4 regions of the Spongiibacter sp. IMCC21906 genome follow, and region 3 is predicted to be linked to each of the others. Evidence: riboswitches for the same ligand, from Rfam matches in the RefSeq annotation. Region 3 holds a riboswitch; each other region holds the start of a gene.
The links. A riboswitch is a leader RNA that binds a small molecule or an ion and turns the genes downstream of it on or off. The one in region 3 is predicted to bind cobalamin.
Positions count from the first base shown of each region.

Region 1: it holds a riboswitch for cobalamin, as region 3 does, so the genes downstream of both, IMCC21906_RS06150 (TonB-dependent receptor domain-containing protein) here and IMCC21906_RS00310 (TonB-dependent receptor) in region 3, are expected to answer to the same signal.
Region 2: it holds a riboswitch for cobalamin, as region 3 does, so the genes downstream of both, IMCC21906_RS03230 (cobalt-precorrin-5B (C(1))-methyltransferase) here and IMCC21906_RS00310 (TonB-dependent receptor) in region 3, are expected to answer to the same signal.
Region 4: it holds a riboswitch for cobalamin, as region 3 does, so the genes downstream of both, IMCC21906_RS06685 (cobyrinate a,c-diamide synthase) here and IMCC21906_RS00310 (TonB-dependent receptor) in region 3, are expected to answer to the same signal.

Region 1 is NZ_CP011477.1:1,343,678-1,351,407, forward strand. It holds gene IMCC21906_RS06150 (TonB-dependent receptor domain-containing protein) at 1-1,763, opposite strand, end outside; cobalamin riboswitch at 1,854-2,028, opposite strand; gene IMCC21906_RS06155 (2-dehydropantoate 2-reductase) at 2,084-3,034, opposite strand; gene IMCC21906_RS06160 (YajQ family cyclic di-GMP-binding protein) at 3,198-3,680, shown strand; gene IMCC21906_RS06165 (MFS transporter) at 3,757-5,277, shown strand; gene IMCC21906_RS06170 (MSMEG_0569 family flavin-dependent oxidoreductase) at 5,303-6,553, opposite strand; gene IMCC21906_RS06175 (MSMEG_0570 family nitrogen starvation response protein) at 6,622-6,912, opposite strand; gene IMCC21906_RS06180 (sll0787 family AIR synthase-like protein) at 6,900-7,730, opposite strand, start outside.
Region 2 is NZ_CP011477.1:707,373-715,102, forward strand. It holds gene IMCC21906_RS03220 (thermonuclease family protein) at 1-777, shown strand, start outside; gene IMCC21906_RS03225 (malic enzyme-like NAD(P)-binding protein) at 957-2,204, shown strand; cobalamin riboswitch at 2,319-2,544, shown strand; gene IMCC21906_RS03230 (cobalt-precorrin-5B (C(1))-methyltransferase) at 2,762-3,877, shown strand; gene IMCC21906_RS03235 (ABC transporter ATP-binding protein) at 3,899-4,831, shown strand; gene IMCC21906_RS03240 (ABC transporter permease) at 4,828-5,604, shown strand; gene IMCC21906_RS03245 (precorrin-8X methylmutase) at 5,655-6,290, shown strand; gene IMCC21906_RS03250 (precorrin-2 C(20)-methyltransferase) at 6,292-7,029, shown strand; gene cobJ (precorrin-3B C(17)-methyltransferase) at 7,026-7,730, shown strand, end outside.
Region 3 is NZ_CP011477.1:66,439-74,168, forward strand. It holds gene IMCC21906_RS00310 (TonB-dependent receptor) at 259-2,307, opposite strand; cobalamin riboswitch at 2,430-2,611, opposite strand; gene IMCC21906_RS00320 (DUF2149 domain-containing protein) at 2,710-3,015, opposite strand; gene IMCC21906_RS00325 (MotA/TolQ/ExbB proton channel family protein) at 3,008-3,463, opposite strand; gene IMCC21906_RS00330 (cobaltochelatase subunit CobN) at 3,485-7,730, opposite strand, start outside.
Region 4 is NZ_CP011477.1:1,456,026-1,463,755, forward strand. It holds gene gtfA (sucrose phosphorylase) at 1-1,134, opposite strand, end outside; gene IMCC21906_RS06675 (transporter substrate-binding domain-containing protein) at 1,382-2,449, shown strand; gene IMCC21906_RS06680 (adenosylcobinamide amidohydrolase) at 2,495-3,142, opposite strand; gene IMCC21906_RS06685 (cobyrinate a,c-diamide synthase) at 3,158-4,435, opposite strand; cobalamin riboswitch at 4,676-4,838, opposite strand; gene IMCC21906_RS06690 (Mpo1-like protein) at 4,874-5,194, opposite strand; gene IMCC21906_RS06695 (YdiY family protein) at 5,371-6,093, opposite strand; gene IMCC21906_RS06700 (mechanosensitive ion channel family protein) at 6,154-6,972, opposite strand; gene IMCC21906_RS06705 (hypothetical protein) at 7,399-7,730, shown strand, end outside.

The sequences.
Region 1 (7,730 bases), 1.3 Mb from region 3:
AGCGCCAATTGCAGTTTTATTTCTTCGTTTACACGGTAAAACACGGTGCCGTCGACTAAGCCGTAACCGCTGAGTTCGTCGGTGTTGGCGGTGTCTTCATAGCGGCTGCTGACTAAACGCAGGCTGCCGCTTACGCCCCAGTGCTGCCATTCGCGGCTGACGTCAAGGTTGGCTTGCTTGTCGGCACGGCGACGTAGATCTAAGCCGGTTTTGGCGTCGGTGGCGTCGAGCAAGCTGGCGTTAGCGTCGATGCGCCAGTCCATAATTTCTGTCGCGACACTTATTTCCCAGCCTTTTATTTCTGCACCTTCGATTTGATCGGGGCCAAAGGTGGCGGGATTGTATTGAATGAGCTTGTCTACGTCGTTTTCAAAACGAGCCACGCTCCAGTTACCCCAGCTGTGGTTGCCGCGCAATTCTAACTCGGTGTTCTCAGAGGTTTCTGGTTCGAGTGTAGGCACGCCGTAAAAGGGGTAGTACAAATCGTTGAAGGTCGGTGCGTTAAAGCCTTCGCCGTAGGAGGCGACGACTTTCAGTGACTCGGTAATATCAAATCCGATCGAGGCGTTGCCGGTATCGTTAGTACCAAACTGTTCGTTGTCGTCATTGCGGCCGCCGATGGTTAGATCAACCGGACCGAAATCTGCCTGCCACTGCGCAAAGTAGGCTTTGTTGCCACGGCTTTGCTCGCCATAACTGAGGTTGCTTTCAACCTGGTCGAGGAAGCGTTCAAAGCCGACGGTAACGACGTGATGTTCGCCAATCGACCAATCATTTTGGATACTGTAAACACGCCGGGTGGTGTCAAAGGTATCGCCACTAACACCCACGGCGGCCGGATCGACATAGTGATAGTCGATGGTGGATTCGTCTTTGGATTCGCCAACAGAAAGGGTGAGTAACCAGTTTTCGAGGGGCTGAAACTCACCGCGAATATTGGCAATGCTGACTTCGCCATCGGTGTAGGGTGAACAGGTATACGTCACGCCGCCGGCGCGGCAGTTATTGTCGTAGTCGCTTTCGGTTTGGCTATTTTGATAGAAGGCAAATAGCTCTGCCTTGTCATTAATTTTGTGACTGAAGCTCGCGTTGACGGCGGTTTGTTCAAAGGCGTCGTCGTCGCCGGCGACTCCAGCTTTGCTAGCGGTGTTATCTACGCCGTCGGTTTCTTCGCGCAGCACGCTAATATTGACTTGGGTTTGCTCGTTGCCCCCGCTGATGGCCGCCAATGCCTTTGTTGTGCCTTGGGTGCCAGCAGTGAGTTGCAGCATAGGCTGCAGGCCGTCGGTGTCGTGGTATTTGCGGGTGATGATATTGATAACACCGCCGATGGCCTCTGAGCCGTAAAGGCTGGAGCGCGAGCCGCGCACAATTTCAACGCGCTCGATCAATTCCGGCGGCAGATTGGTGAGTGCCGGTGCGCCATTGGTGGCCGAGCCGATACGCACGCCATCGATCATCACTAGAGTGTGGTTGCTTTGGTTGCCTCGCAAAAAGAGGCTGGTGCTGGCACCGCGGCCACCGTTGCGCACAAAGCTGACGCCAACGGCGCGGGACAGTAATTCTTGCAGGTCATTGGGTTGAATGCGTTCGATATCAGCGCGCTCGAAGACCGTAACCGGGGCCAGAATATCTGCCACCGATTGCTCGGTGCGGGTCGCGGTAACGACGGTGGTTTCTATATGGGACTCATTAGCTGTAATAAGCGGTGACGTGGCAAAAGTAAAAATACCGCCAACAGCAGCAAGAAGGGTTTTGTTCATGGTGTAAACCTCAAAGCTATAAAAGGAAGCAATGAGGGAGGGGTAGGGGTTATATACAAGTATACGACCGCTGATGGAGCCCTCCGCTTCATCGGGTGAATCAGTAGAGGCCGGTTCCGGGCTTGCACAAAATGTAAATGTGCTTACCGTTGCGGGGGCAGCGTTGGCATTGCGTTCACTTAAAAAGCGGTCGCGCACCAGACTTCCCGTTTAACTCTTTGTCACTAAATACGCGACGCAGGGCACCTGTTACTTGGCGCGCACTCTAAGGCTGCGCTGGGTTTTTGTCAAACTGGGCGGCTGCGGCAAGCTGGTGGCGTTTAGTGCTGATTAGCGGCTGAAAGGCGTTTAATCTCGTCTAGTAATTGCCGATTCATCGGCACTGGAATGCGATGTTGCTCGGCGAGCTGGCAAAGATAGCCGCTGATAAACGCAATTTCGGTAGGGCGTCCCGCTTCAATATCTTGCAGCATGGAGGAACGGTTAAGGGCGGTGTTGGCGGCAACGTGACGGACGGTGGCTAACAAATCGGGGTATTCGGGGCTGGCGTCAAACTGGGCTATCTCCGCGACAACGGCTTCCAGTTCGGCCAAGGCCACCGGGTTGTCTAAGAGCTCGCCGTTGCGGCAGCGGTATTTGACGGTGAGGGGGTTAATCGCACAATTGACTGCCAGTTTTTGCCATAGCACGTCGTCGATATTGTCGCTTACGGTCATGCCTAAAGGGCCAAGGCTTAGAGACCTTGCAATGTTAGCCAATTCATCGTGATCGAGTGGCGTTTGCTGGGTTTCTGCCAGCAAGGTTTTGGATTGCCCGAGCTGGGTGTTTCCTCGTCCGGCATGCACCAGTGAAAACAGCGACTGCCGATAAGCCCCCTCTGTTGTGGAGGCTTGTAGTAGCGTTGCCTGGGGGTAGCGCTGGCTGAGCATTTCGGCAATGCCCAGACCATTTTGCAGTAACACAATCACGGCTTTTTCTGCCAGCTGGTGTTCAATCGCAGTTATGGCCGCCAGTGTTTGTTGTGCCTTGGTGGTGATTAATATGTGCTCAATAGGTTTTGTTATTAAGCTAGGACTAGTCACCGGGACGGGGAGCTGCAGGGCAAGGGCACCCAGCTTGGCCATAATGCCACCCGCCTGGCGGTAGGCCTGCAGGCGGCTGTCACTGCGGAGGATAAGGGTGGCGGGAACAGCATTTTGATAGGCATAGCAGGCCCAAAGGCTGCCGATGGCCCCTGCGCCTAAAATATGCCAATGGATTTTTTCCTGCATGTAGTTCGTCTTGATAAGCGATGAATGACGGCACTGTAGGCCAGTAAGGTGCTGCTTGCCAATATTGACAAGGGAATCTTTGTGTCTGTTGTCAGGTCTATCTCGAAACATCTGGCCGGGCAGTGCTAAACTGGCCCCGACAATCTTGACGAGTTATTTAGCCATGCCCTCTTTTGATATTGTTTCTGAAGTCGATTTGCACACGTTTACCAATGCCCTTGATCAGGCCAGCCGAATTATTGACACCCGCTTTGATTTTAAAGGTGTGGATGCCAGTTTTGAGCGAGACGGCCTTAACGCGACAATTTTTGCTGAAGCTGAATTTCAAATCACGCAAATGGAAGACATGCTGCGCAGCAGCCTGATAAAAAACAACATCGACCCTAAAGCGATGACCGTGGGTGACCCGGAAACGGCTGGTAAGCAGGTGAAAGCAGGGGTGACCATCAAGAACGGTTTGGAATCTGATTTGTGTCGCAAAATTGTCAAAATTATTAAAGACAGCAAGCTGAAAGTGCAGAGCCAGATTCAAGGCGAGCAGGTGCGAGTGACGGGCAAAAAACGGGATGATTTGCAGCAGGTCATGGCATTGCTAAAAGAGCAGTCCTTGGATCAGCCGCTGCAATTCACAAACTTTAGAGATTGACTATCGCCAGCGGGAACAACTCAATGCCCCTTGCGATAACCCCGACCAACGTTTGTCGCTTAACGGTGATGAAACCGTGAGCCATCACCGCGATGGTGTCAAGGAAACGGTCGAACTGGTCTGGTGGCGGCAGAAGCCCGTTTGGATCATGGTGCTTCTTGGTTTTTCTGCGGGTGTGCCATTGCTGCTGATTTTTTCCAGCTTATCACTCTGGTTGCGAGAAGCCGGTGTCAGCAAGGCGGATGTGACCTATTTCAGCTGGGCGGCGCTGGGATTTTCCTTCAAATTTGTCTGGGCCCCTTTAGTCGATAAACTGCCCTTGCCTTTACTTAGCGCGTTGATGGGCCGACGGCGAAGCTGGTTGCTACTGGCTCAGTTAGGTGTGATTGCCGCTATTTGTTTGATGGCCCTTACCGACCCGCGTCAGCACTTGCAAATGATGGCCATTGCGGCGGTATTGCTGGGCTTTTCTGCCGCGACCCAGGACGTGGTGATTGATGCCTTTCGGATTGAGTCAGCCGATGCTCGCTTGCAGGCGCTGCTGTCGTCTACCTATATTGCGGGGTATCGGATCGGCATGATTGCCGCCGGGGCGGGAGCGTTGTATTTAGCTCAGTTTTTTGGCAGCACCAGTGATGTTTATCACTACGATGCCTGGCGCAATACCTATCTGTGTATGGCGGCGGTAATGGGCGTGGGGGTACTGACAACCCTGCTGATTGCGGAGCCGGAGTCTGGGCGCAGTCCTTACCACTATCCCACCGCTGACTACCTGCGCTTTTTCTTTGGTTTTGCCTTCTCGCTATGTGCGTTTGTCACGGTGTTGTTTTTGCTGCCGTCGTCGCCGCAATGGTTTGCAGGGTCAATGCAGTATTTGCTTGGTTTTGTTTACGGGGCTGTGTGTTTTGTCTTGGCCGCAGGGGCGGCGTTGTTAGTTTTTCGCTTGCTGGCGGGGCTGGGTTTTGTGAATGTCCGCTTAGTTTCTGAGAGCTATACCCAACCGATTAATGATTTTATTAAACGCTACGGCAGCTTGGCCATATGGGTGTTGTTGTTGATCGGTTTCTATCGGGTGTCCGATATTATTTTGGGCGTTATCGCCAATGTGTTTTATCAGGACATGGGCTATAGCAAAGACCAGATCGCCAGCGTCACCAAAATTTTTGGCGTGATAATGACCATTGTCGGCAGTTTTTTTGGTGGTTTTTTAACGCTAAAACTGGGTGTGATGCGGGTGCTGATGCTGGGTGCCGTTCTGGTCTCGCTGACCAATTTGATGTTTATGTGGTTAGCGGGGGTGGAGGCCGATATTGTTGCCCTGACAGTGGTGATTGCTGCCGATAACTTAAGTGGCGGCTTGGCCGTGGCAGCCTTTGTGGCTTGGTTGTCCAGTCTGACCAACATCTCTTTTACCGCCACCCAATACGCCGTGTTCAGCTCCATTATGACCTTGTTTCCAAAGCTGCTGGGGGGATATTCCGGCACGGTGGTGGAGACTGTGGGGTATGGTAATTTCTTTCTGATTGCTAGCCTGCTGGGCATGCCGGTAGTAATCCTGATTGCCTTTCTGTCGAGGAAATTGCGTTTGGCAGACTAACGATACACAGCTAGGACTGCGGCGATTACGCAGATTTGCGCCGCAGGTGTCGGTTAGTTATTACCCCTGCCAGAAAAGCGGCGTCCCGACCGACATGGAAGAAGCGGCCCGAGCCCCAGGTGTTCATCCAGTTCAGACCGAGAAAGTAGAGACCCTCAATAGGGCTGACACCTCGCTGCTGTAAAGGGGCGCCTTTCTCATCTAGAGCATCCATCCTCAGGCAGTTGTAATCACTTTTGAAGCCAGTGGCCCAGACCACGGCGCTGATGTTTGAATTATTCATATTGAGTTGTTCCATCATGGGCGGTTGATAATCGCTGTGAATGTTGTCGTCAGGGGGGGCGGCAATACCGTTTTCTTGGATATAACTTTCAATGCCGTTGGTAATGCGCTTGGCCACGCTGTCGGCGTAGTCCAGGTTATCTAATAAGTCCCTGTCAAATCTCAAGGTGCCAGCTTCGGATGAACGGATGCGGCCATACAGTTTCATCCCTTGCTGAGCAAAAATTCGCAGGTTGATATCTCTGCCGCCATCGCGACCGGTCACGTAGTGATTGGTGGCATGGGGGGCATTTTTCCCTTCAGGGTGCTCGTCGATGGTAGTCTCGTAGTAGCTCATTTCTTCAAGCCAGTTGACTACGTCTTTGCCTCGATAGCGACGGTTAACTCTGGGCGCATTGCCGACGCAGAGATGAACCTGGCGGCCAGCCAGATGGAGGTCTTCGGCGATCTGGCAGCCGGACTGACCTGTTCCCACGACCATTACTTCGCCGTCGGGCAGCTGTTGGGGGTTGCGATAATCTCGGGAATGGATATGTGCCACCTTGTCCGGCATGCCTTTGGCGGCGGGCAAAATGTTAGGATGGTGATAGCCGCCGGTAGCAACCACCAAATGCTCGGCCGAGTAGTGTTGGCCACCGCACGCTACTTTGAAGCGTCCATTTTCCTTGGTCGCGCTGGTCACCGGACTATTGAAGCGCACCGGTGCTTGGCTGAAACGGTAATAACTTTCGACATAGTCGATAATTTGATCTTTGACCATAAAACCGTCGGGATCGTTACCGGCGTAGTGCATGCCCGGCAATTGGCATTGCCAATTCGGTGTGACTAGGCAGAAGCTGTCCCAGCGCTCGTTGCGCCAGTTGCTGGCCACCCGGTCGTTGCGTTCCAGTAGGATATGGTCGATGCCTTGTTGGCTCAGGCAGTAGCTCATTGATAGGCCGGCCTGGCCAGCGCCGATGATAATGCAGCTGTAATGTTCGGTTAGGGTGTTCATGATTAATCCTGTTTATGTCCGTACTTGTGTTGGAGAAGGTGCTGGGATCTGGCTGTTTGTGAAAGGGTTTATTGGCGAAATTCCAGTACTTGAATTTCGCCGCTGATTTTTTGCGTGTGGAGTTGTTTGAGCTTCGTTTCTAGAGTCGCTAGCTCGGCGCTGGCAGCGGAACAGGCGTAGCCGAAGCGCTCCTGGACCCGGTCCGATGCCCGGGTCAGTGCCTGACGAATACGCTCACCGAAGTCCCGCTGGCTGTAGCTGGTGCCCGCCTCAAGGTGCTGGTAAATCACGGTGGAGGGCGAGTAGTACTGGGCCTGCTCGCCATCGGGCCAGATCAGGGTGAAATTTACTGCGGGCATGTGCTGCCTCCCATGGCGGTGAGAGTGTTTTGTTTGAGGTCCCAGAAGGTTTCCCGGCTGCCGTAATAGTCCAGCTCGATGCAACCGCTGCCAGTAATCGTGCCAACCGGGATACAGCTCAGGTGGCTGTGTTGAAAGTAGCCGATCAGTCCTTGGACCTGGTCGGGCTCCACCGCCAGCAAAAAGCCAAAGGCCTGAAATGCCCGCAGCCAGCGAAGCAGGTCGCCGGGTGGCCGGGGAATGGCGCTGATATCCAGCGTGGCGCCGCAGCCGGTCAGTTCCAGCATCATCAGCAGGGTGCCCAGCACGCCGCCACCACTGATATCTTTGGCGGCCACAGCCAGGTCCCGTTCGGCCAGCTCGGCGGGGCACTGCCATTGCTGGCGAATCTGTTTTGGGCTTTTACCGCCCACACAACCCCAGTAGGGCTGCTTGCCGTGCCAGCTGCCGGTGAAGTCACTGAGAATGAATAGGCGTTGCCCCGGCCGCAGGTGGTGGCAGGAGAGCAGCTTGTGGGCGTGGCCAATAATGGCCACTGCCAGGTTGGCCCGGTAGTCGCTGCGGATGCTGCTGTGCCCCCCGGCAAACTGCAGGCCAAACACGTCACAGGCGCGTTTGATATGAAACAGCAGCTCCTTGCTGGCCTCGTCGTCGTGATGCCAAAAGGCATTGGCGATGGCGGTTGGGCGGCCGCCCATGGCGGCGATGTCGCTGACGTTGGCCATGACCGAGGACCAGCCAGCCGCCTTGGGGTCCTTGGCGACAAAGTCAGGCAGCATGCCTTCCATGGCCAATAGTTGATAGCCATCAGTGCAGGC
Region 2 (7,730 bases), 640 kb from region 3:
CCGCCGGGCATTTTTGTTTTTATCGTTTGCTTCCTAATGACCGCTTGGGCTCAGGCCGAATGTTTGCCGGGTACTGCTAGTCTTAAGTCTGCTCAAGTGTCTGTGGTGACAGATGGTGATAGCCTGCGCTTACGGGATGGTCGACGAGTGCGTCTGCTCTCGGTGAACGCCCCGGAGCTGGGCAAAGATGGCAAGGCCGATGAGGCCCATGCTGTCATGGCTAAGCAAACATTGGCGGCTATGCTAAGCCCAGGTCAGCGGGTGTATCTGCAAGAGCAGGGTCTGGATCGCTATGGTCGCAGCTTGGCCACTGTGTTTTTACGCCGGGAGGGTGGTCATCTTGGCGAAGCACTGCTGAAGGCCGGAGCGGCTTGGCATATTGCTGTGCCACCCAGTCCGCAGCCATATCGACAGTGTTTGCGTGCCGCAGAGTCTGAGGCGAAGTCGAAGGGTCTTGGCGTGTGGTCGCAAGCAAGCTTGTCGACGACAGCGCTGACAGCGGCGGATCAAGGCTTTCGCCTTGTACGGGGACAGCTCCAGTCCATCGGCAATAGCCGTTCGGCATTGTGGTTGAGGCTGGACGGTGATTTAGTGTTGCGGTTGGCAAAATCAGAGCTAAGATATTTTTCGGTGCCGTTAGACAGTTATATAGGGCACCAGATTGAAGTCCGGGGATGGCTGCGCAAAAGAACGCCGCCGCGGACGGGGATGGCAGGTTTTAAAATGGACTTACGCCACCCCGATATGCTGGTCTGCAATGATTGCAGAGCGCATTAATACAGGCCCAGAGAAGGCCGCAGTGCGAAGCGCAAAAAAGCCGACATATGACATACTGACATGTAATGTGGTGGGCTTTGCACAGGGGAGCTACCCGGGCGGGTAGTTTATTGGTCCCCGTTCATTTATTTAAGCCGCCTTCCCCTTAGGGGAAGTGGCGCAATAACTGGGAATTGAGCATGTCCAAAGATGTAAAACAAGCGGCTCTGGATTATCACGCATTGCCTACACCGGGCAAAATTGCAATCTCCATTACCAAACCCGCTGAAACTCAGCGCGATTTATCACTGGCTTACAGCCCCGGTGTTGCGGAACCTGTGCGGGAAATTGCCAGAGATCCGGTCAATGTTTACAAGTACACCAGCAAAGGCAATCTGGTGGCGGTCATCTCTAATGGCACGGCCATTCTTGGTTTGGGTGATCTGGGCCCGCTGGCCAGTAAGCCGGTGATGGAAGGGAAGGCTCTGCTTTTTAAGCGTTTTGCCGACATCGATTCGATTGATATCGAAGTTGATGCTGAAGACAGCGATGCATTTGTCGATACGGTGAAACGTATTGCCGGCACCTTTGGTGGTATTAATCTGGAAGATATCAAAGCCCCTGAATGCTTTGAAATTGAACGGGTTTTAATTGAGCAGTGCAATATCCCCGTGTTTCATGACGATCAGCACGGCACGGCCATTGTTACCGCTGCAGGCATGATCAATGCGCTTGAGATTCAAGGCAAAAACATTGAGACCGCAAAAATTGTTTGCTTAGGTGCTGGCTCTGCGGCTATCGCCTGTATGCGCCTGTTAGTTTCTTTGGGTGCAAGCTACGACAATATTTATATGATCGATCGTCGCGGGGTGATTTACCCTGGCCGCGAAGGTCTTAATAAATACAAAAAAGAATTTCAAAACGATACGGGTGCGCGCACTTTGAGCGATGCTATTAACGGCGCCGATGTCTTTGTTGGCTTGTCTGGCGCCAATCTTCTCAGCGAAGAGATGCTGCGTACAATGGCGCCCAAGCCTATTGTTTTTGCCTGCTCCAACCCTGATCCCGAGATCGAACCCGAGCTGGCACTGTCGATACGGGATGACTTGATTGTCGCTACCGGTCGTTCGGACTACCCTAACCAGGTGAACAATGTATTGGGCTTTCCGTTTATTTTTCGGGGTGCGCTAGATGTTCGCGCCACCGCGATTAATGAAGAAATGAAAGTGGCTGCGGTGCACGCTATTCGTGAGCTGGCAAAAGAAGCGGTTCCTCAAGTGGTGATCGATGCCTGCGGAGTAGAGAGCCTGAGCTTTGGTCCAGACTACATCATTCCCAAGCCGGTGGACCGCCGTTTGCTGGGTGTGGTCTCGGCAGCTGTCGCCCAGGCGGCAGTTGATAGCGGCGTGGCCATGCTGCCGTACCCTTCCCACTACCCACTAAGTTAAGCGCATTGCTTGATAACCTGGCTCAATATTCCTATTGGGTCAGGTTAATGTGTCTTCTCCCTCGATTCTAAATCGCCTCTATTTGTCGTTTGACCTGCTATTGTCGCCCTGTTAATGTTGCGGCCTCTTTCAGGTGTCCTGCTTGTGGTTCTTCGCAGTGGGATTAAACGGGAAGTTGGTGAGCGGCTGTTATGCAGCGCAAATCCAACGCTGCCCCCGCAACGGTAAGTGAGTGCAGGGTGATCTCATGCCACTGTATCTTCGGATATGGGAAGGTGATCACCTCGGGTTTTTTGCCCACTCATAAGCCCGGAGACCGGCCTGATATTAAGCCGAGCGTTGCGGTGGGCGACGACAGGCCGGTTGGATTCTTCACTGGTGCTTGTTCCGCTTCGTCCGCCGCCTGTTATCCCTGTTTACCGCACGCCTGTATTTAGTTTCGCCAAAGCGCGAGCTAACAGGGAGTTGTACATCGTGTGTAAACAGTATTCTCTTAACTTGGTTTATCCCACGTTTCACTTTTCGCCGCTGTCTTTTTGTTAGGGTTGCTGGCGAATATGTCTGCCCCCAGCTTGCGCCCAGAAACAACAGAAAATAATGGCACACTACGAACGGGTTTAACCACTGGCGCCTGCGCAACGGCGGCGTCGTTGGCGGCTGCACGCTTGCTGCTTCAAGGCCAGCATACCGAGGCCGCGCGAATTCGCCTGCCCAGAGGTGAGTTTAGAGAGTTACTTATCGCTGACTTGCAGTTAACGGCTAATGCCGCACTGGCTGCGGTAATTAAAGATGCCGGTGACGATCCCGATGCGACGCATGGCGCCCGGCTGTGGGTAAAACTCCAGCTAAAAGCGGAACCCGGCGTGGCGTTCTTGGCTGGCCAAGGGGTGGGAACGGTCACCCGTAAAGGATTGGTATTGCCGGTAGGCGAGCCCGCGATAAACCCGGTGCCTCGACAGATGATAGTGGCGCATTTGCAGCAACAGGCGATGGACGCCGATTACCAAGGCGGATTTTTGGTGACGGTGGGTATCGACAACGGCGAGCGTATTGCGCTGCGAACCATGAATGGTCGCCTGGGCATCGTCGGTGGTTTGTCGGTGTTGGGGACCACGGGCATTGTTCGTCCTTTTTCCTGTTCGGCCTATATCGCCTCAATCCACCAGTCCATCGATGTTGCTAACGCAAATAAGCTGCAAAGAATTGCGGCTTGTACGGGCGGCACGAGCGAGGCTTACGCTCAGCAAAGATTTAATTTATGTGATGCCGCTATTGTGGAAATGGGCGACCTGTTTGGTGCCGTGCTCAAGTATCTGCGCCGTCACCCTGTACCCGCGCTTATCCTGGCGGCGGGCTTTGGCAAACTCACTAAATTCGCCGCCGGACATCTGGATACCCACAGCCGCCGGTGCGCGATTGATTTTCCGTGGCTGGCGGAGCAGGCCATGTTGCTGAACGGTGACGAGGTTCTCCGAGAACAAATTCTGCAATCCAATACCAGTTTGCAAGCCCTGAATTATTGCCAGCAACAGGGTGTGCCGTTGGCAGAGCATATCGCCTTGAAGGCTGTCCAGGTGGCGCGTCGCTATCTTCCCCAGTCTATTGCCTTAGAGGTGTGTGCTGTCGATCGGCAAGGCAAATTGCTTGCCTATGTCGGTGAGGCATGTCAGTGACCAATCATGTTTGGAGAAATAATGCATAGCGCGGCGATTGAAATCCAGCAGCTTTATAAGCGCTACGGTGATGGCGAGCCGGTGATCTCGGGTATTGATCTACGTATTCCCCAGGGGGCGTTTTTTGGTTTGTTGGGCCGAAACGGCGCAGGCAAAAGTACCTTGATCGGCTTGATAAGTGGCCTGCTCAATATGCAGCAGGGCAAAATTTTTGTGCAGGGCTTTGATAATCAGCGTCAGGCTATGCGAGCCAGACGCTGTGTTGGTGTGGTGCCCCAAGAGGTCAATTTTAATAGCTTTGAGCCGGTCCGGGAAATTATTGAAAGCCAGGCAATGTATTACGGATTGTCGCTGAAAAAATCACGCCAACGCAGCGCTGAATTGCTCGACAAGGTTGGACTCAGTCATCGCGCTGACAAAAAAGCATGGGGTTTATCCGGGGGCATGAAGCGTCGATTGATGCTCGCCAGGGCGCTGGTGCATCAACCCCAAGTGTTAATTCTGGACGAGCCCAGCGCGGGCTTAGATGTGGAAGCCAAGCAACAAACCTGGGCATTACTTAAAGATTTGAATCGTGACGGCACCACCATTTTGCTAACCACGCATTACCTGGAAGAAGCAGAATCGCTGTGTCGGGATATCGCCATTATTGACGAGGGAAAAATCATCGCCAGAGATGCGCCGCAACAATTGTTATCAGGCCTGCAATCTCGAAAGTTAACGCTCAATTTACACCGCGAAATTGCCGGGCCTCCGGTGTTGAACTATGGCCAGTTGTTGGCATGGCGAGCAATGGAGCTGGAAGTAGATTGGCCTTTGAAACTACCGCTAGCGCCGCTGTTTGAAAAGCTATCCGAGCAGGGGGTGGAGGTAGCCAGTGTGCAAGATGGTGGTAAGCGTTTGGAGTCTCGGTTTTTAGAGTTGTTGGCCGCAGATCAGCAGGTGGCGAAATGAGTATGGCAAGTGTGTATTGGTATGCATATCAAGGTCTTTTAATAAAACAGCTTAGGCGCTTTCTGCGGAGCTGGGTGCAAAGCCTGCTGCCGTCGCTGGTGACGGCGGGATTGTTCTTGCTGATATTCGGGCATTTGATGGGCAAGGACTTGCCCGCCAGAGACGGCGTCGCCTATGTCGAATTTTTAATGCCGGGGTTGATCATGTTTGCAGTGATTAGTAATGCCTACAGTAATTGCACCTTGGCTTTTTATGGCGCGCGCTTGCAGCGACATATCGAAGAAATGCTCATTGCTCCCATGCCAGCTTGGATCATTGTGGCAGGCTTTGTCAGTGCGGGGGTAATACGCGGTTTACTTGCCGGCAGTTTAGTGGCGCTAATGGCAATGCCCTTTACCTCTTTACAGCTACATCATGCAGGGTTTGCTGTCGGGGTGGCAGTCATGAGTGCGCTGTTATTTTCATTGGCCGGGGTGATCAACGGCGTCTACGCCCGCAGTTTTGATGATACCTCGTTGATTAGTACCTTCATCCTCACACCCTTAATTTATTTGGGCGGCGTTTTTTATCCGGTGGAATCCTTAGCTGCTCCCTGGGCAGATATTTCTATGATCAATCCCATGCTCTACGTTGTGGATGGTTTTCGTTATGGCTTATTAGGGATTCCGGGTCATGGCGGCACGATCACCTTTGTCGTGCTGACATTATTAACGCTGCTAATGGCAGGACTCGCTTGGTTTTTAATAGATCGTGGTGTGCGAATTAAATCGTAGTGGCCCGAAGTTTTTGCTTGGGGTTTTAAGGAATTTATGGAGAAGGAATATTGAAAGAGCGACATGATTATATTCGTAATGGGCAAGAAATCTATAAGGCCTCATTCGCCACCATTCGCAAAGAGGCTGAGCTAAGCCGCTTTCCGCCGGATATGGAAAGCTGTGCGGTACGGATAATTCACGCATCAGGCATGATTGATATTGCAGAGGATATCGATTTTTCTGACAGTGCTGGCAGCTTGGCCAGAATGGCGCTGGCCGCAGGAACCCCGATATTTTGTGATAGCGAAATGCTGGCCCACGGTATTACCCGAGCGAGATTGCCAGCAGAGAATCCAGTGCTCTGCACCTTGCGGGACCCTCGGGTACCTGCGATGGCAGCGGCGATAAATAACACCCGCAGTGCCGCTGCATTGGGTTTGTGGCATGAGCAGTTAGAAGGCGCCATCGTGGCGATAGGCAATGCCCCTACGGCACTTTTTCATTTGTTAAATCTGATTGCCAAGGGCGGTCCAAAACCCGCTGTGGTGCTGGGTTTTCCAGTGGGTTTTATCGGTGCGGCAGAAAGTAAGTTGGCGCTGTCACAAACAGAAAATTTACCTTTTATTACTGTTCACGGTCGCCGTGGCGGCAGTGCAATGGCGGCTGCGGCTATTAACGCCTTGGCAACAGAGCGAGAAATTTAATATGGAAATTAAACAGCGTGGACATCTCTACGGTATTGGCGTTGGTCCCGGAGATCCTGAGCTGCTTACCTTAAAAGCTGTCAGGTTAATTGGTGAGTCTCCGGTGGTGGCCTACTTTTGCAAACGTGGCAGCTTGGGACGAGCAAGAAACAACTGTGCTGCACACCTATCAATTCAGCATAAAGAACTGCCGTTAGTGTACCCGCTTACCACCGAGCTATCTCATCACAGTCAAGAGTACCGTGACCGCATAGAACAATTTTTTGATGAGGCGGCAGAGATGGTGGCCGTTGAATTAGATGCCGGTAGAAATGTGGCGCTGCTGAATGAAGGTGATGCTTTTTTCTACGGCTCGTTTATGCATGTGTTTCTGCGCTTAAAAGAGCGTTTTGATATTACCGTGGTTCCCGGTGTGAACTCGGTGATGGCCTGTGGTGCGCTGCTGCCCCAGCCTTTGGTGATGCGCGACGACGTGCTTACCGTTATCCCCGGTACCCTGGACGACAGCGCGATGGAAGCGGCGATGGCGGCCAGCAAGGCAACGGTGATAATGAAGGTGGGTAGTAATTTGGCGCGGATCTGCAACGCTGCCAAAAAGCTTGGTGTGGATGATCGGGCGTGGTATGTGGAAAAGGCGAGTTTACCCGACCAAAAAGTGCAGCGTTTATCCGAGGTGGGGGTGACAAAAGCACCTTACTTTTCAATGGTGCTTATTCCCGGTGTAGGAGAGCGGGTATGACTGGCGCCGTGTGGGTCGTAGGAACCGGTCCTGCGGGGGCGGCGTGGCTGAGTCCCGAGACCCGAGAAATTTTAGCGCAGGCGACGGACTTGGTGGGTTATGGCCCTTATATCAACCGAGTGGCCGAATCACATCACTGCTGTCATATTTCGGATAACCGTCAAGAATTAGCAAGAGCAGAAGTGGCGCTGGATATGGCTGAGTCTGGTCGTCAGGTTGCTGTGGTGTCTGGCGGTGACCCCGGTATTTTTGCAATGGCGGCGGCGGTATGCGAATGCATTGCCTCGGCACCCGAGGGGCGTTGGCAGAATGTTGAGTTGGCTGTGTTTCCTGGTATTTCCGCTTTGCAGGCCGCAGCGGCCCGAATCGGTGCGCCACTCGGACACGACTTCTGTGTTATATCGCTATCGGACGTGCTTAAGCCTTGGTCAGTTATTTTTAATCGCCTGCGCCTTGCCGCACAGGCGGATTTTGCCATGGTCTTTTATAACCCCCGATCCTCTCAGCGATCGTGGCAGCTTGGTGAAGCGCTTAATTTGCTGGCTCAAGAACAAGCGCCAGACACGCCAGTGGTGTTTGCCCGGGCTATCGGTCGCGAGGATGAAAAGTTGCATTTTACAAGTTTGGCAGAGGCTGACCCCAGTCTAGTGGATATGAGCACCTTGGTGTTGGTGGGCAATTCTCAGAGCCGATATTTTAAC
Region 3 (7,730 bases):
GCTACGATACAAGCCACTACATCGAAGTGAATTCTTACGCCGAGGTCTTCTGGATACCGGCTCAAAGCCTGCCCCGGCCTTCGAGCCGGGGGCTGGTATGACGATGGTGTGGTGTGGAGTGTTGTCCCGGACACGTAGCGAGCCCCCTCCGCCTGCTCTATTCCCCTTTATTAAACGCTCGTCATCCCGGACGCGCAGCGAGCCGGGATCCAGCGCACAAAGGTAGGTATTAACAATGCCCCTGCTTAGAACGCAATATTAAAAGTTATAACGCATACCTACCCGTAACGTTCTGGGTTCTGTTGCGCGACTCATGGTGCAGTCCACCGCGGCACAATCCACATCATCTGAGCTGCTGCCCGCATCCAGCCCTTCGACATAAGCCGGGTAGTAATAGCTGATATCTTTACCATCGTTATCCAGCAGATTAATCATTTCGGCGTACAGGGTGATTTTCTGCCAATGATAGGCACCGCGAATATTGACGGTGGTTAAGGGTTTGGAGCGATGGCCATTGTCTGCGGTGAGTGCATAGGCACCTAAATAACGAAGTCTGGCACTGACTTCCCACGCGGCACGGGTCACTGAAATACCAAGCTGGGCGGCTTCTTCAATGGCGTTCTCGACGTATTTCCCCTCGGCGCTATTATTATAACGAGCATCGCTATGGGCATACACCGCGTCGATACCCACACCGTCAAAGGGCTGCCAGAATAACGTTAACTCATAACCATCCCGCTCAGATCCCCCCTTGGGTTCCACTGAATTGGAATCACCAACAAAAATTAGCTCACTGTCCTGATCTAACCACCAATAACTGGCGGTAAGCTGTACATCACCAATATTGGCTCGGCCACCAAACTCATGCCCCGTTCCTTCAGACAAACCGGGTACCCTATCAGCCTTGTTTACCACTCCTCTAGCATCGTTAGAATGAAAGCCTTTTCCCCAGTTTCCATACCATTCCAGCCATTCATTAGCGGCGTAGGCCAAACCCAATTTTGGTGAAATCTGGGAGTCACGCTCTTCACCATCAAAGGCACCGCTATTATTTGCCGTCGCATCAAAATAGTAATAATCACCACGAAGACCGATCAATACCCGCAACTGCTCATTGGCATGCCACGCTAAATCTACATAGCTGCCGATGGCGCTTTCCTTAATATCGTTACTGCTGATTTCCGCTACAAACTGTCCCTTGTTATGCTGGTTTAAGCCAACCGGTGAAATATCGTCGTAACGAAAATCACCACCCACCGTCAACTTAATATGATGACCGTCTACAATCATTTTATTGGCGTAGCCACCCAACGTCTGGCGCTTATCAAACTGCTGAATCTGAAAATCGTAGGTGGGATTGGACTCCATCTTCCAATCATAATACTGAGCGTAAAATCCGGCCTGCCAATCATCACCATGCAGCTTTGAACCCAAAATCCAGCGGCTTGTTTGTCCTTTCGCACTATCGTCCAGCGCGCAATATTCATCCTCACAAACCGCCGAGCCAATGGCCCGCTCGGGAATTTGCTCGGTGGGTTGCCATTTAGCATCGTAAACAGACAGCGTGAATTCAGCCTGCCCAAAGCGGGTATCAATAAGGTATTTACTCCACAGTGAAACATGCTCCAAGACCTCTTCCTGCTCCCAAGGCCCATCGTAGGTTTTAGACTCGCCAATCACACTCAGCTCGCCAGCGCCCACCGAAAGGCTGTGCCCTGCAGCAAGCCGTGCCCAACCGTATTCACCTAGTTCCGCCGAGATAAAGCTGTGCTCTAACCGATCAATGGTTTCAATCGATGATGAACCCGCCAAAGAGAAATCTCCCAAGGCAGCGTAGTAAGGTCCCTTACGGTAATTCACCTGCTTGACGGTTTCCGGGATCAGGCCATTAACATCAAGATATCCTTGACCGTGACCATGGGAGCGCAGATTCCACGGCACAGCATCCACACTCACGGTGTAATCGGTACCATGGTCCAGGTTAAATCCCCGCAGAAAATATTGATTGGCTTTGCCACTTCCTGAATGCTGTACGGCAACCATACCGGGCATGGCTTCCAGCAATTCGGCTACTTTTAACATGGGTCTAACCAATAAATCTGCGCCGCCCACCGAGCCTTCGCTGGCCGAGCCAGCAATACCCACCAGATCGGTGGCGCGACCAAACACCGTCATTTCTTCTAGCGATTTATCGCTGCGATGACTTTCAGCATGTGCCATAGAGATGCCGATCGTGGCCAGCAAGACGGCGATATTGATTCTTATCCCAAGGCGGCAATAGCGCGATTGAGCAGTATTGTTTTCCATCGTTTTATCCCAGTGTCGCCGGAGCCAAGGAAGCTGGCGCGGCAAGGTTGCAAAAAGAAGGCACAGCACAATGACGCCACTGGGAAAGTGACGAGATCGTTGCAAGAAGCCCTCCGCTTCATCCAAGAAAATACTGCTCAGGCCGGTTTCGGGCTTAGGGACCACAATCCCTTCACCGTTGCGGGGGCAGCGTCGGTATTACTTGCAGCAGCCATCAAGCCACAGCGCACCGAACTTCCCGTTTACCCTGATCCAGCCACGTTTGGCAGCGTGGCGATCAGGCACCTGATCAGCGTTGAAACAATGCAGATACGGTTTGCGTATCCGCGATAATATTAAGGTGATTTTTCAGACAATCTTGCTGAAAAAAACACTAAAAAATGTGGCTTAACGACGTGGTGATTACTCCCCTATTAACACCAACTTTCCGGTTTTAGGGTCGCGATACACTTTGCCCAGCGCTTCATAGCCCGAGCCATCGTCAACATGACGTTGCAGTGATTCTGGTGCCTCACTCAACTCTTTACCCAAGGAAACATTCTGCGGTGTTTTTTCGGTTGAGAAATGCTTTTGCAAATCGGGGCTAAAGGAAACCAGCGCGGCAATAAGCCCACAGGCAAACACCAGAATAATATCGACCAGATTGGCCATAGGGCCGAGGGGGTCTTCATCGGTATCTAAAAAGGCACTGCGCCGCCACTTATCCATTGCTATGACCTTTATACTGCAGCTCTGACAAAGCTTGGTCATACCAGCGACGCCGCAAGCGCCCCAGTACAAAACCAATCATCCCCGCCAACAAGCCAATCACCGTGGTATCAAAAGCCACCGTCATTGCCGTGGTTAACACCCGCAACTCACCTTCACCCAGTGCCGCCAAACCGGGGCCGAGGGGAATCAAGGTGCCCATCAGCCCCAGCATGGGGGCCAGCCGGGTGATAAAATCTGCGCGTTCAATACGACGCTTACCGGCCTGAAGCAAGGCATGTTCACCGCCACGGCGGCTCAGGCGCGCAATCCCGCCCCAGCGTTCGCCCAGACTGATGCCCACTTCGTACAAGGCCAAGGCAACAAAAAACAGCAGCGCCCACACCACCGGTTGCAACAGCAGCGACGTGATTTGATGCATAAGCCCCAGCGAAATGCCTGAAAACATCGTAACAACCCCCAATCAAATTTAGTTGTGGCTACGGCCACGCACAGCACCCATCGCAATTAACAACAAGCCTGCCGCCAAGATCCACAGCCAATACCACTGAGTGTCATCAGAAGCCGTCTCTGACGAAGCATGTGTAGAAGATTCTGAGGGCGGCGGCGATGTGTTAGCATCGACTTGCACCTCCTGAATATGGCTTGGAACCGGTTTGTCGGCGATGCTTTGCTGACGACGACTCTCTGCCAGCAGCTTTTCCAAGGCGGCGGCCTTCTCTGCCGATAACTGAGTTTTTACTAAGTTATACATGGGATGATTGGCATGAGTATGACCACTGCCGGGATTACCGTGCTCGATAATATTATCGGCAAACGCCTCCGCCAGTTGTTTAACCGTCGCCTCATCAGCCTGCCAAAACCCCTTGTCGACAGCTACCAACATCACCGCCAGAATATTGCTTTGCACATAGCGGTTATGGCCATCGCTTAAAAAGTCATCCAGGCCCAGATCAAGCTTGTCGTCAACGTAGACCGCTTTCACTTCTTGCCATACCCAGTCATTAATAATCTCCGGGCTGGTCACCTGCCAGCCCCAAAGATACTCAATAAATTCACTGCCCATGGTACGGGCGCCTGAATAGCCTTCATTCATCAGCGGCTTAATCCACTGCGGGTTAAAAAACCGCCCCCGCAATTCTGACAATATCGCGGTATGCAGCGCATCAATGCGCAAGTCATTGCCGTCGGCATGATTGATCACTGCACTGGCCGGCGCCTTGCCCCGCACGGTTTCTACAGCAAGATTAAAGCCCCCTAAATAATCAAAGGCATCGTTGTTATCGACCAAGCCATAGAGATTACTGGCTCGCCCCAAATAGGTTTGGGAAATACCCGCCAGCTGCTGGCGAAACAGCGCTGGAGCGGCCTGACCATCAAGACCAACCCCGTAAGCGTGACCCATACGTTTGCTGAATACCTCGGCCAGTTCGCTGCGATCTTTCCACGCCCCGGAGCGCTCTACCAAGCGATTAATACCGGCACCATAAGAACCGGGAGCAATGCCAAACACCCGCACACTGGCCTGACGACCCAAGGTCTCGGCATCAATATCACCTTGCTCTGCTAATATTTTTCGCGCCTGATTCACCCAGTTATTTGCCACCTGATTTTTATCCAGCGGCTCATTGCCGCCCTGTTGCCATTCCCCCAAGGGTTTCAAGGCCGCCCGTAGCGCGGTGGTTAAGGCAGGAAACTGCTTGATTATCCGGTCCCGGCTGGCATCCAATGCCAACAGACTGGCCTTGTCTAGCAACAACATATGCTCGCCGTAAAGGTCTCGGAATAAGCCCGATGTGGTAAAAACCACATCAAACCGTTTGGGCTGACTGGCGCTTAATGGCAGTCGCTGTAAACCTTTTATAATGCCGCGGCTATTCCAAATTGGCTTCACCCCAAGCAGCTTCATACCAAAGGCAATCATCGCGCCTTCATCTCTCACGGCGTCAGAGGCCCAAAGAATCACACCTTGTTTATTACCGGCAATATCCTCGGTATGGGCAGCAACCCCCGACTCACCAGACAACACTTTATTAGCCAACGTCTCACCCGTCGTAAAGGCTAACTGGGTAGGCAGCAAACTGCCGTCCAAAGCATAAAAATTGCGACCGGTGGGCAGCGCCGCTGGGGTACGAATAGGATCATTGCCTTTACCCGGCGCGACAAAGCCACCGTTTAAGCCATTTAGCAAAGCATCCATCTCGGCCTTGGGAGAGGCCTTTAATTGCTGCCGCCATAAATCAGATGGCGCATTCTTATTGCCATCAATCATGGAGTTCACCATGGTATCCAAGGCAGCTTCCGTCCAATTCTGACCAAACACATGCAACCCCAGCGGCATAAAGTCCTCTTGAATATTGGTCAGATAATGCCCCACTTCGTGGAGCAAAAATTCTTCATCAATATCATCAAAACCTACGCCCCGAACTTGCAGCTCTTCATCCATACTGGCGATCAATTCATCTCGCAGCTCAAGCTCGTCGATGGTTTCTCTGAGTCGCTGCACAGCGCGGCTGCGGGTTTGGGAATCTGTCGCGGCCTCAGCACTTTCAATCAACTGTCGCAACTGCAATAAATCGTCATAGAGCTCAGTGATCGCCAAGGGCGGTGTCAGGTGATCCACCATTACCGCCAAACCTCGGCGCTTGGCCTGAATACCTTCACCGACACCATCGACAATATAGGGATAGATGCCGGGAATATCCCCGGCGATAATGCTGGGATAATCGGCCTCGCCAAGCCCGGTGCTGCGCTTGGGTAAAAACTCATAGGTAGAATGTCGCCCCACATGCACCATGGCGTCGGCGCTAAACACATCTTGCAGATAGTGATAAAAGCCTAAATATTGATGAGGGGGCGGAAATGACATATTGGCATGAAGCAGCTCTTCATTAATCTCCCACCCCCGAGGCGGCTGCGGCCCTAAAAACACATTGCCAAATTGCACACCCGGAATCAGCTGCCTGCCCTGCCAGACCATCACCTTGCCCGGCGCGTCGCCCCAGCCACGAATGCCCTCAATCTTCATTTTGACAATGGCATCAACCAAAGCTTGGCTGCGCTGCCACTCCAGGTCTTGCCCCGCCGTCAGCTTTTGCAACACATCCAGATATTCTTCTTCTAACTGGGCCAGCAAATCCAAGGCTCTTGCCCGTCCCTTATGCCGCAAACCATCCATTGCATGATGAAGATCAGTGATAGTGCTGTGCATGCGATCTTCAAGAAACTGCGCCCGCGCCTGACGCGCCGACGCAGAAGCCAGGCTGGCAATAGCCGACACCTGAGACTGCATCAAGGTCTGCAATGCGCCCAGAGGCCCCGCCACCATCTCGGCCTGGACACTGGCCGGTAAGGTTTCAAACCATTGTTGATACTGCGTGGCACTCAAACCGGCCACCTTGCCAGCCATCTCAGCTAAGGCTTTGGCATCTTCCGGCAGGTTAACCCCTTGGGCTTGCAAAATATCCAGCAACTCCTCAGTGTCGCCGGGAATCTCACCGGTGGTGTAGCCCGCCGCTTTCAGTGACTGCAATATTGTTAATAAGCTCTCTGGCACATTGAGGTTGTCCGCCCCAATATTGTGGCGGCCGGGAGGATGGTTGTAATACACAATAGCCACCCGCTTGTCGGCATTGGCCTTAACCTGCAGGTCTAACCAACGCTGTAATCGCCGGGCCTGACGCTGCACTTCATGCGCAAGAGGCTTGCTTCTAAAAAGACTGGCACCGGTAAGTGGGTCTTGTTGTTGAGGTTCTGCCAGTGCCAGCAGCTGGGCTTGGCTCACACCCTGCAATTCAGGCATGGCCAAGCGGTAGTGGATGGAGTCTCGGGGAAGCCCCTGATCAGAAAGTTGCCAATCTGCCTCGCTCCATTCCCCCACCCGCAGCCCTTTTAACACCGGCACATTGAGTTTTTTTAATTCAGCCAGAACGGCTTCGCGACCATCGCCGCCACCAATCACAAAATCCTGCAGTGCCAATACCGCAGTGGGAGTGGCGTTTTGACTAAACGCGTTAATCGTCTTTACCGCCTCCACACTGGGTTGCCCCCAGGACGCCAATACCGAAACACATTGCCAGTCCTGAGCCTGACAAAATTGCTGGTGCAGTGCCCACTCTCCCGCCAGATCACCGGTATCGTGATCGAGAATCCACAAGGTAGGCTGCAGGGGTGTTAAGGCACGGCTGAGCGCATCAACATCTAACCACCTTGCCGTACCTTGATGATGCAGGGCAAAGCGCAACGGCGACACCACAACCAGCGGCGACTGTTGACGGTTGCCATTGGCGAGCATAGCCAGCAAAGCACGGGCATTTTCCACTGAACGATTTAACCAGTAGGCGCGAGCCTGCAGCCAATCATGATATTTGGGGTGCTGCTTTTGGAATGTTTCAAGTGCAGAGGCATCCAATAAGGCGGTCTTCTCCGAGACAATATCGTCCGGCAAACCGTGGCCAAAAATCGCGCCTTGCCGGCCCTGTTGCAAAGCCAGTAAACGGCGATCACTGTGTATCACCATGCGCAGTTTTTGATTGGCAAGCGGCATACTCAGTAAACGATCGACGGCATCACCAAACACCGCCACCAAGAGCAGGGCATCCTTATTTGCCAGCAGACTGCTAAGCTGTTGATCATCCATCTCCGCAAGCTGGCTCACCGTGCGGATGTCAATCTGGGCGTCACTGCCCATATCCTTTAACTGATGGGCTCCCGCC
Region 4 (7,730 bases), 1.4 Mb from region 3:
GTTGCAGCCCGCCAATAGGCCGACGTAGTACACCTGCGGAATGCCAGGGCAAAAAAACTGTATGGCTCTGGCGGCGATGTAAGCATCGTCGTTTTGCATCAGGGCGTCATAGAAGGTGCAGGTTAGCTGATAGATGGCGCCAACACTGTGAATATTGGCCGCAGAGCGCCGTAGAATAGGGTCGGCACTGCGGGCAGAGATATTGTCGATCAGGGCGCGAATTTTATCGTCGGGTAACACGCCTTCAACATCGGGAATGCAAATGCCGTCGTGGGTGTCCAGCACCGTCACCATATTGCGGGGACACATGCGCAGCCAGTTTTTAAGGTAGACGCTGTTGTTGTCCAGCAGCGAGTACAGCAGCAGCGGTGGCAGGGCGAAACCATAGGGATGCATATTGCGGCGGCTAATGGCGTATTGATAACTGCTGTGGTCGTGCACTTCGGGTAAGCATTCGGCACCGTGGAGATGGGCCACCCCATTTATCCAGTCCAGGTTGCGGTACACGTCTGGCTCAACCAGAAAGCAGCTGGTGCCGATGATTTTAGTGGTGTAGCCAAAGGCGTCCAGGCGAAACAGCTTTACCCCTCGCTGGCTGAGAAAACCAATATAGTTTTCCATTAATTGATGGGTGAGGGGGGACTCCCAGTTCAAATCAACCTGATGCTCCGTAAAGGTGCACCACACTCGACCCTTTTGACCATTGGCAAATTCCACTTCTCGGAAGGGTTCTTTTTCTTTACGAATATGGATCTTGGCCAAGTCGTCGGGGGTGATCTCGCCATATTTGTCGACATGAACAAATAGCTCGGCATACTCAGAAGCATAGCCATTTTGGATGAAATCTTTGAACTCAAGGGATTCGTCAGAAATATGGTTAACCGTCAGGTCACAACAGAGGTCGTATTTGCTGGAAATGCGCTCTATGTCGTCCCAATCGCCAAATGCGGGGTCGACTTCTTTATGGCTAAGTGGCGAGAACCCACCGTCGGCATTAGAGGGAAAAAACGGCAGGATATGCACGCCGCCGATAGCATCGCTAAGGTGTTTTTCAATGACGGTATTGAGGTCTTCCAGATTGTTTCCCAGTCTGTTCGGGTAGCAGATTAACTGCACCGCATTTCGTAATCCCATTCGCTTTTCTCCCCGGCAGCGTCATTTAAAAATAGGTAGATGACTAAAGCCATGCAAATACCGTGCAGGGCTGGATGCTTTAAATTTTCGCTGAATAGCTGCGATCATCAGGAATTGCTCTGCAGTGCCAAGAGAATTAGCGCTGATTGCGCCATACTGACGTATACGGTTTTGCGCTGGCGGCTACGTGCTCAAATGAGTGCTAAGCTAAAAAGGCGTTATTGATAAATAGTTTTATGGGGGAATTATGAAGCGGCTTTGGCAATCTCTATTTTTGGTGATCTGTCTTTTTCCAATGCTGGCCTCAGCGCAGGACGAAGAGAGTGGGGTACTTAAAGTCGGGGTGAAAGCAGTTGCACCCTTTGTTGTGAAGAGCGCAACTGGCTGGAGCGGCTTGAGTGTTGAACTGTGGGAAAGCATTGCCCTGCAACAGGGCTGGCAAACTGAGTGGGTAGAGCTGGATAGCGCCCAATCTCAAATTGACGCCCTGGCCGCTGGCGAGGTCGACGTGGCGGTGGGGGCCTTGTCGATGACCTCTGAACGAGAAGCGGTGATGGATTTTAGTCATCCTTTTTTCACCACCGGTCTTGGCATTGCCACCTCAGTGGAAAGCAGCGGCTGGTGGGCTCTCTTGGCGCAACTGGTATCACCGGCGTTTTTGAGTGCGGTGGGGATATTGGCGGTGTTGCTTTTTGCAGTAGGCGGTTTGCTTTGGTTGGTGGAGCATAAGCGCAATCCCGAGCAGTTTGGCGGAAGCTTGTCGCAAGGAATAGGCAATGGTTTTTGGTGGTCTGCGGTCACCATGACTACTGTTGGCTATGGCGATAAAGCCCCTGTTACCAAGGCAGGACGTTTGTTGGCCACCATTTGGATGTTTGTGTCGGTTATTACTATTTCCAGCTTTACCGCCGCGATTGCGTCATCAGTCACGGTGAACTCCATGACTACAGCAGTGACGGGGTTGCAGGATTTAAATCGGGTTAAGACATTAGTGGTTGCGGGGTCTACGGCTCAGCAGGCGTTAACCTTGCGGGGCATTAAATCGATAGAGGTGACGACAGCGGAAGAAGGTTTGGAGGCCTTGCGTAATGGCACTGCAGATGCACTGGTGTATGACGAAGCCGTGCTGCGGTATTTATTGAAAGATGGCGATGCGCAGCTGGAAGTGATTGAGTTTGCCGGAAGCCAGCAAGAATATGCACTGGGTCTGCGAGAAGACTTCCCTCAGCGTGAGGCGCTGAATCAAAGTTTGTTAGCGGAGACCCAGGCTGCCAGTTGGCAGATGACTTTGCAGCGATACTTAGGACAGCAATAAGCAGGCTTTTAACGTGATGTGGTCAGCGCCGGTGGATACTGTCCGTTAAACGATACTGTCCGTTAAACATTGGATGAGTAGCTCGGCGCAGCGTTGCCCAGCCAAAGTGTGTTTGCCAAACCAGCGCTGTGGTTTACCGCTGCCACCAATGACCGCAATGCTGTCTGTGCCTGTTCCTGTTGCCAGTTCCCCTGATACTGGGCTGCGAATATTGGCTTTGTGTAAGACATGGGCTTTTGCTTCTGTGAGCAGGGTGATGATCTCGGTCATGCTGGCAACGGAAAGCTGCATATTGCTAATACAGACAATGTTAATTGTGCCTGGTGGCAGTGTGACAGGATTCTGCCAATCTGCAGGGTCGCCGGCGCAACGGGCGTTACTTAAACCGCTGGTCAGGTAAATAGCGAGTCGTTCGCCTTCAATGGTCGTCTCCGCCCAGCGCAATGAATCCATCGACGCTGCCGTCATCATGCCTACAGTTGTAGCTGTCCAGCCTTGACTGTCAGCGTATTGTTGCAGTGTTTGCTCGGGTGGTTGCTGGCTATCTGCGCCGCTTACCTTAAGATTTAATAGTCGGTTTGCCTCGCATACGCCACCATTTAATGCGGCGGAGCTGAGGCACCGGCGAGTGCCCTGCCAATGCAGAGCGAAGTGCTGATCCGCCGGTGTCCAGTGCCAGTCTTGGTCATTCATTGATATTCATCGGCATCAGTTGTTATTGCAGCCATTAAACCAAGCACAAATGGTGTCCGGGTCGGATGAGAAATACCAGTGAACAAAGGATGCCACGGTGTTGCGGTAACGGAAAATGCCTTCACCCACCCGGCCATCGGCAAACTCGCTGCGTTCTTCCTGCTGGTCATTTTCCAGCTTGGCGTAATGGAAGGTGTGGCCCCGTAACGACGTGCCGGGAAGATGCTGATAACCCAGTGCGGCTAAGCGCGGTTGAACGACGGCTTGTTCATTGAACACCCCGAGCATCTCAAATTCTTGTTCGTCGTGTTGCAGAGATTGTTGCAGGTAGAGCATGCCACCACATTCGGCAACACAGATTTTGCCATCGTGAATGTGAGCGGCGACTGATTCACGCATACTTGTGTTATCGCTCAAGATTTTTGCATGTAACTCGGGGTAGCCGCCGGGTAGATACAGCGCGTCGCAGTCTGGAATTTGGCTATCATTTAAAATTGAAAAGAAGCTAACTTCCGCGCCCTGCCGTTGCAGAAAATCGATGTTGGCGTGGTATAAAAAATTTAAGGCTGGGTCTCTGGCAATGGCAATGCGCTTACCTTTTAGACGTTGTTCGAGGTCTGGTTTTACTGACTCCAGTAACAGGTCTAATGTTTTCCACGGCAGTTTTTCCAGTGCCGGTGCGAGCTTTTCTGCCATCGCTGCAGCGGCGGGGCCGCCCGTGTCTTTGCCGCCATCAATACCTAGGTGACGTTCGTGTACTGCCAGTGCCGGATCGCGATGAATGGCGGTGATCCAGCGAGTAGGGGGACGAATGCTTTCTTCAAGCATACTCGCATGGCGAGGGCTGCCCACTTTATTGGCCAGCACTGCGACAACATCTACGTCTTCGTCGTATAGGCTTAGGCCGTAAATAAGCGCACCAAAGGTTTGTGCTTGGGCAGAGGCGTCGGCGACCATTAATACCGGCAGTGCAAAGTCTTTGGCCAATTTGGCTACCGAGTGTTCACCGTCGAATAAGCCCATTACGCCTTCAATGAGGATATGGTCGACTTCTCTCGCTCCTCGGGCTAGCTCGCGTTGAATTTCTTCCCGGCTTTGCATCCAGTAGTCCAGCTGTCGCACTTGTAGACCTGTGGCATGCTCCAAAAAAGCAGGGTCTAAGTAATCGGGCCCCATCTTAAATATACGAACCGTTTTGCCCGAGTCTAATAAGGCCTTTGCCAAGCCGGCAGTTACCAAGGTTTTACCGTGGCCGCTGCCGGGTGCCGCGACGATTAATGCACTGCCGGTCATGAGCTGTCCTCGTTGTTAATAAAAATGTGCTGACAGCTATGCTGCCTGCATTAAAAATGTGTGTTTGCTTGCGGTGACGTTACATTGACGCATACATATTGTGTTGCGACGTTGATAGTGAGCAGGTTGGAGGCGCAGGAACAAACGCAGCCAAAATCTGCTGAAAAGCTCACAAAAAAGCGAAAAGGAAGGGCGGGATAGATTGCGGTATGCACTCTGCCCGGCCTGTTGCCCACCGCAACGCCATCGGCTGTAGCAGGCAGGTATTCGGACTTGTGAAGCGGTGTGTTAAACACTGGTTCACTTACCGTTGCGGGGGCAGTACCGGCCTTGCTGAGTGCGCACCGGTTTCCCGTTTAATTTGCCACCGTGGGTGGACAAAACCTGTTACGGCCCGGACTGTAAACGAAATCTTAAGGCTTTGGCAAGAAGGACGATTTATAGTGGTAGCCGACCGGTGAGTAAATCTTTTGCCATTACCCAGTCGCCTATAAAGCTGTAAAGCGGATGACTAAAGGTGGCAGGGCGGTTTTTTTCAAAAAAGAAATGTCCTACCCAGGCAAAGCCGTAGCCAATAAGCGGTAGTAGCATTAGCAGTAACCAAGCGCCGCTGAATATGGCTGTTAAGAGTACGACTATTACCAAACAACTGCCGATAAGATGCAGTCGTCGACAAACAAGGTTTTGATGTTCAGCTAAATAATAGGGATAAAACTCGGCAAAGCTGTTAAAGGTCATTTGATTATTATCGTTATTCATACTGCCTCCATTAACGAGCAGATATAACACATGACGACTATATATACCCGGGGCTGGCTAGCTTGCAAGATGTTGGCTTGTGGTTTTACAGGCTAATTGAGTGACGTGACTGAATTAGTGCTTATGAACAGCAAAGGCGCCCTTAAGCGCCTTTGCTACATCACTGTGCTCAAAGCTTAGAAACTATAAACCAGGGTAACGGCTGTTTGACGATCCAGATGTACTGTTTCTTGGGGAACGGTTTCGTTGTATTCCAATATATAACTGATACTGAGACCAAAGCCGCCAACGATTTTTGTTTTTAGTGAGGTGGTTGATTTACTTACGGTGTTTTGGTCACCGCTTTCTACCGTGAGTAGCTGACTCAGGCTAGCGGTTTCAGACAAGGAATATACGAGTTCGGTGGATAAGCGCAGAATAGCTTCGCTAATTTGCCCGTCGCCTTCGTCACTCGGTGCTTCAAATTCGCTCACTCGTACACCGGGACCGACTTCTGCGTCCCATGTGAATTGGGTGGTTTTGAAAATTCTGCGGCCATAACCGGCTGACACGGTGGCCTGATAGCGATAACCACTAAACAGGTCTTTGTCTACGCCGCCGTAAAGAAAGGTGTAGTTAAACTGGCTGAAGTCATAGGCAAGACGGTTAGATAAAAAATAGGCTTCGGCGGAGCGGGTGCCATCGCTTTCGTTGTTTTGACCGTTTGCTGTTATGTCGTAGGTCCAACTACCGCGTTGGCGTTTGGCGTTGATTCTACCTAGCACGCTTTTTTCATCGGTGTTGCCCTCGGTCTGGTTGTAGCCAAACTGTACGTCACCTTTCCATAGTTTTGGCGGCTCCTGGGCCAGTGCATTCGCGGATGCAAACACTGCGATTGCCGCTGCCATATGCTTCTTCATGTTTTCCCCTTTAAGTCTTGGGTGAATGTAATGCGTATAAATTGGATTTGCGGCAGATGCTTAGCCGTCGGATTTGTGAAAATGTACGTCCATTTGCGGGAAGGGGATTTCTATACCTTCGGCATCAAAGCTGTTTTTGATGTCTTCCACAAGCTGCCAGCGCGTGGGCCAGTAGTCACCGGTGGCAACCCAGGGGCGACAAATTAAGTCAATGGAGGACTGGGCCATTTCATTCACTTTAATGGTGGGGGCTGGGTCTTTCATGATGCGTGTGTCGGCATCGACCAAGCGTTGGAGTATGTCTTTTGCTTTTTGCATATCGGCGCTGTAAGAAATGCTGACGACGAGATCGATACGGCGGCGGGGCATGACGCTGTAATTGGTAATTGCGCCAGACATCATTTTTGCATTGGGGATCATAATGCGTTTGTAATCGCCGGTGAGTAAGGTGGTAGAGAATAAGCTAATGCTTTCTACGGTACCGGAACAACCGCCGCCCTCTATCCAGTCGCCAACTCGGCAGGGACGAAATGCGATAAGCAGTACCCCAGCGGCAAAATTGGATAACGACCCCTGCAGTGCTAAACCAATGGCTAAACCGGCTGCGCCTAACGCGGCAATAACGGAAGCGGTTTGCACTCCTACATGAGCTAGTGCCGGAATAATCGTTACTGCCAGCAGCAAGGTAAAGGTGAGCTTGCTCATGAAGTTAGTGAGGGTTGGGTCAAAGCCGCGATTATTCAGGGTCTTGCGAAGCAAGCCGGAGAAAACCTTGGCGAGCCAATAGCCGATAAGGACGATGGCCAGTGCACCCGCAATTCGTATTCCTATCGCGCTGGCCTCAGGGCCGTATTGCTCAATAAATCCCTGCAAGTCCATTTAGTACTTCCTCGTTAATTTGATGAGGCTGCAATTATAAACAGCCCCCGTGGGGGCTTTACAGTAATCAGCTGATAAAACTGAAATAACTGGGCGATTGATTTCAATCAGGGCAAATCTGCAGGCGCTAATATGCATTTTTTGCGGTGTGTGACAGCGTTAGGTAACGCAGCTCACATTTCTAATAAGCCCTGAAACTGGTGTTGAACCGTTAATTGAGAGTTGGGTCAGTAACTCAGGCGCAAGCCGATTAGAAACGCTGATTTTCAGAGAGTATTTTAATAAAAACTTTACAAATGATAATCATTATCATTAAATGCATGTTGAGGATCATCTCCGGTCGAGTGAAATAGCACATTGGCTCATCGCCTGTATTTGTTATTTCGTTCATTTTTGTCACCGTGAATACCGTGAAAGGAACGCAAAATGTCATTTCAATTTCTATGTGCGGCCCATCGTCAGCAACTAAGCAGCAACGCCTCAGCGGCAGAACTTCGCTGGGAGGAATGGATGGAAACGGGGCGCCGTGCTTTTGCTGACCGGGACTGGCGACATGCGGTACGTTTTTTGGGGTGTAGCTTTGAATTAAGTGAGTTGTTATTGGCTTGTGACTCGCAACCTAATTTGGATGCCTTGGATAGATTTATGGTGTCGGGGCATTTTTTAGCCGAGTGCTTTGCCAATACCGGCAATAGAGACTTACAGCAGCATTGCTTGCTGGCGGTCCACCACCGCTTGTTAAAAGTGTTGCGCACCCC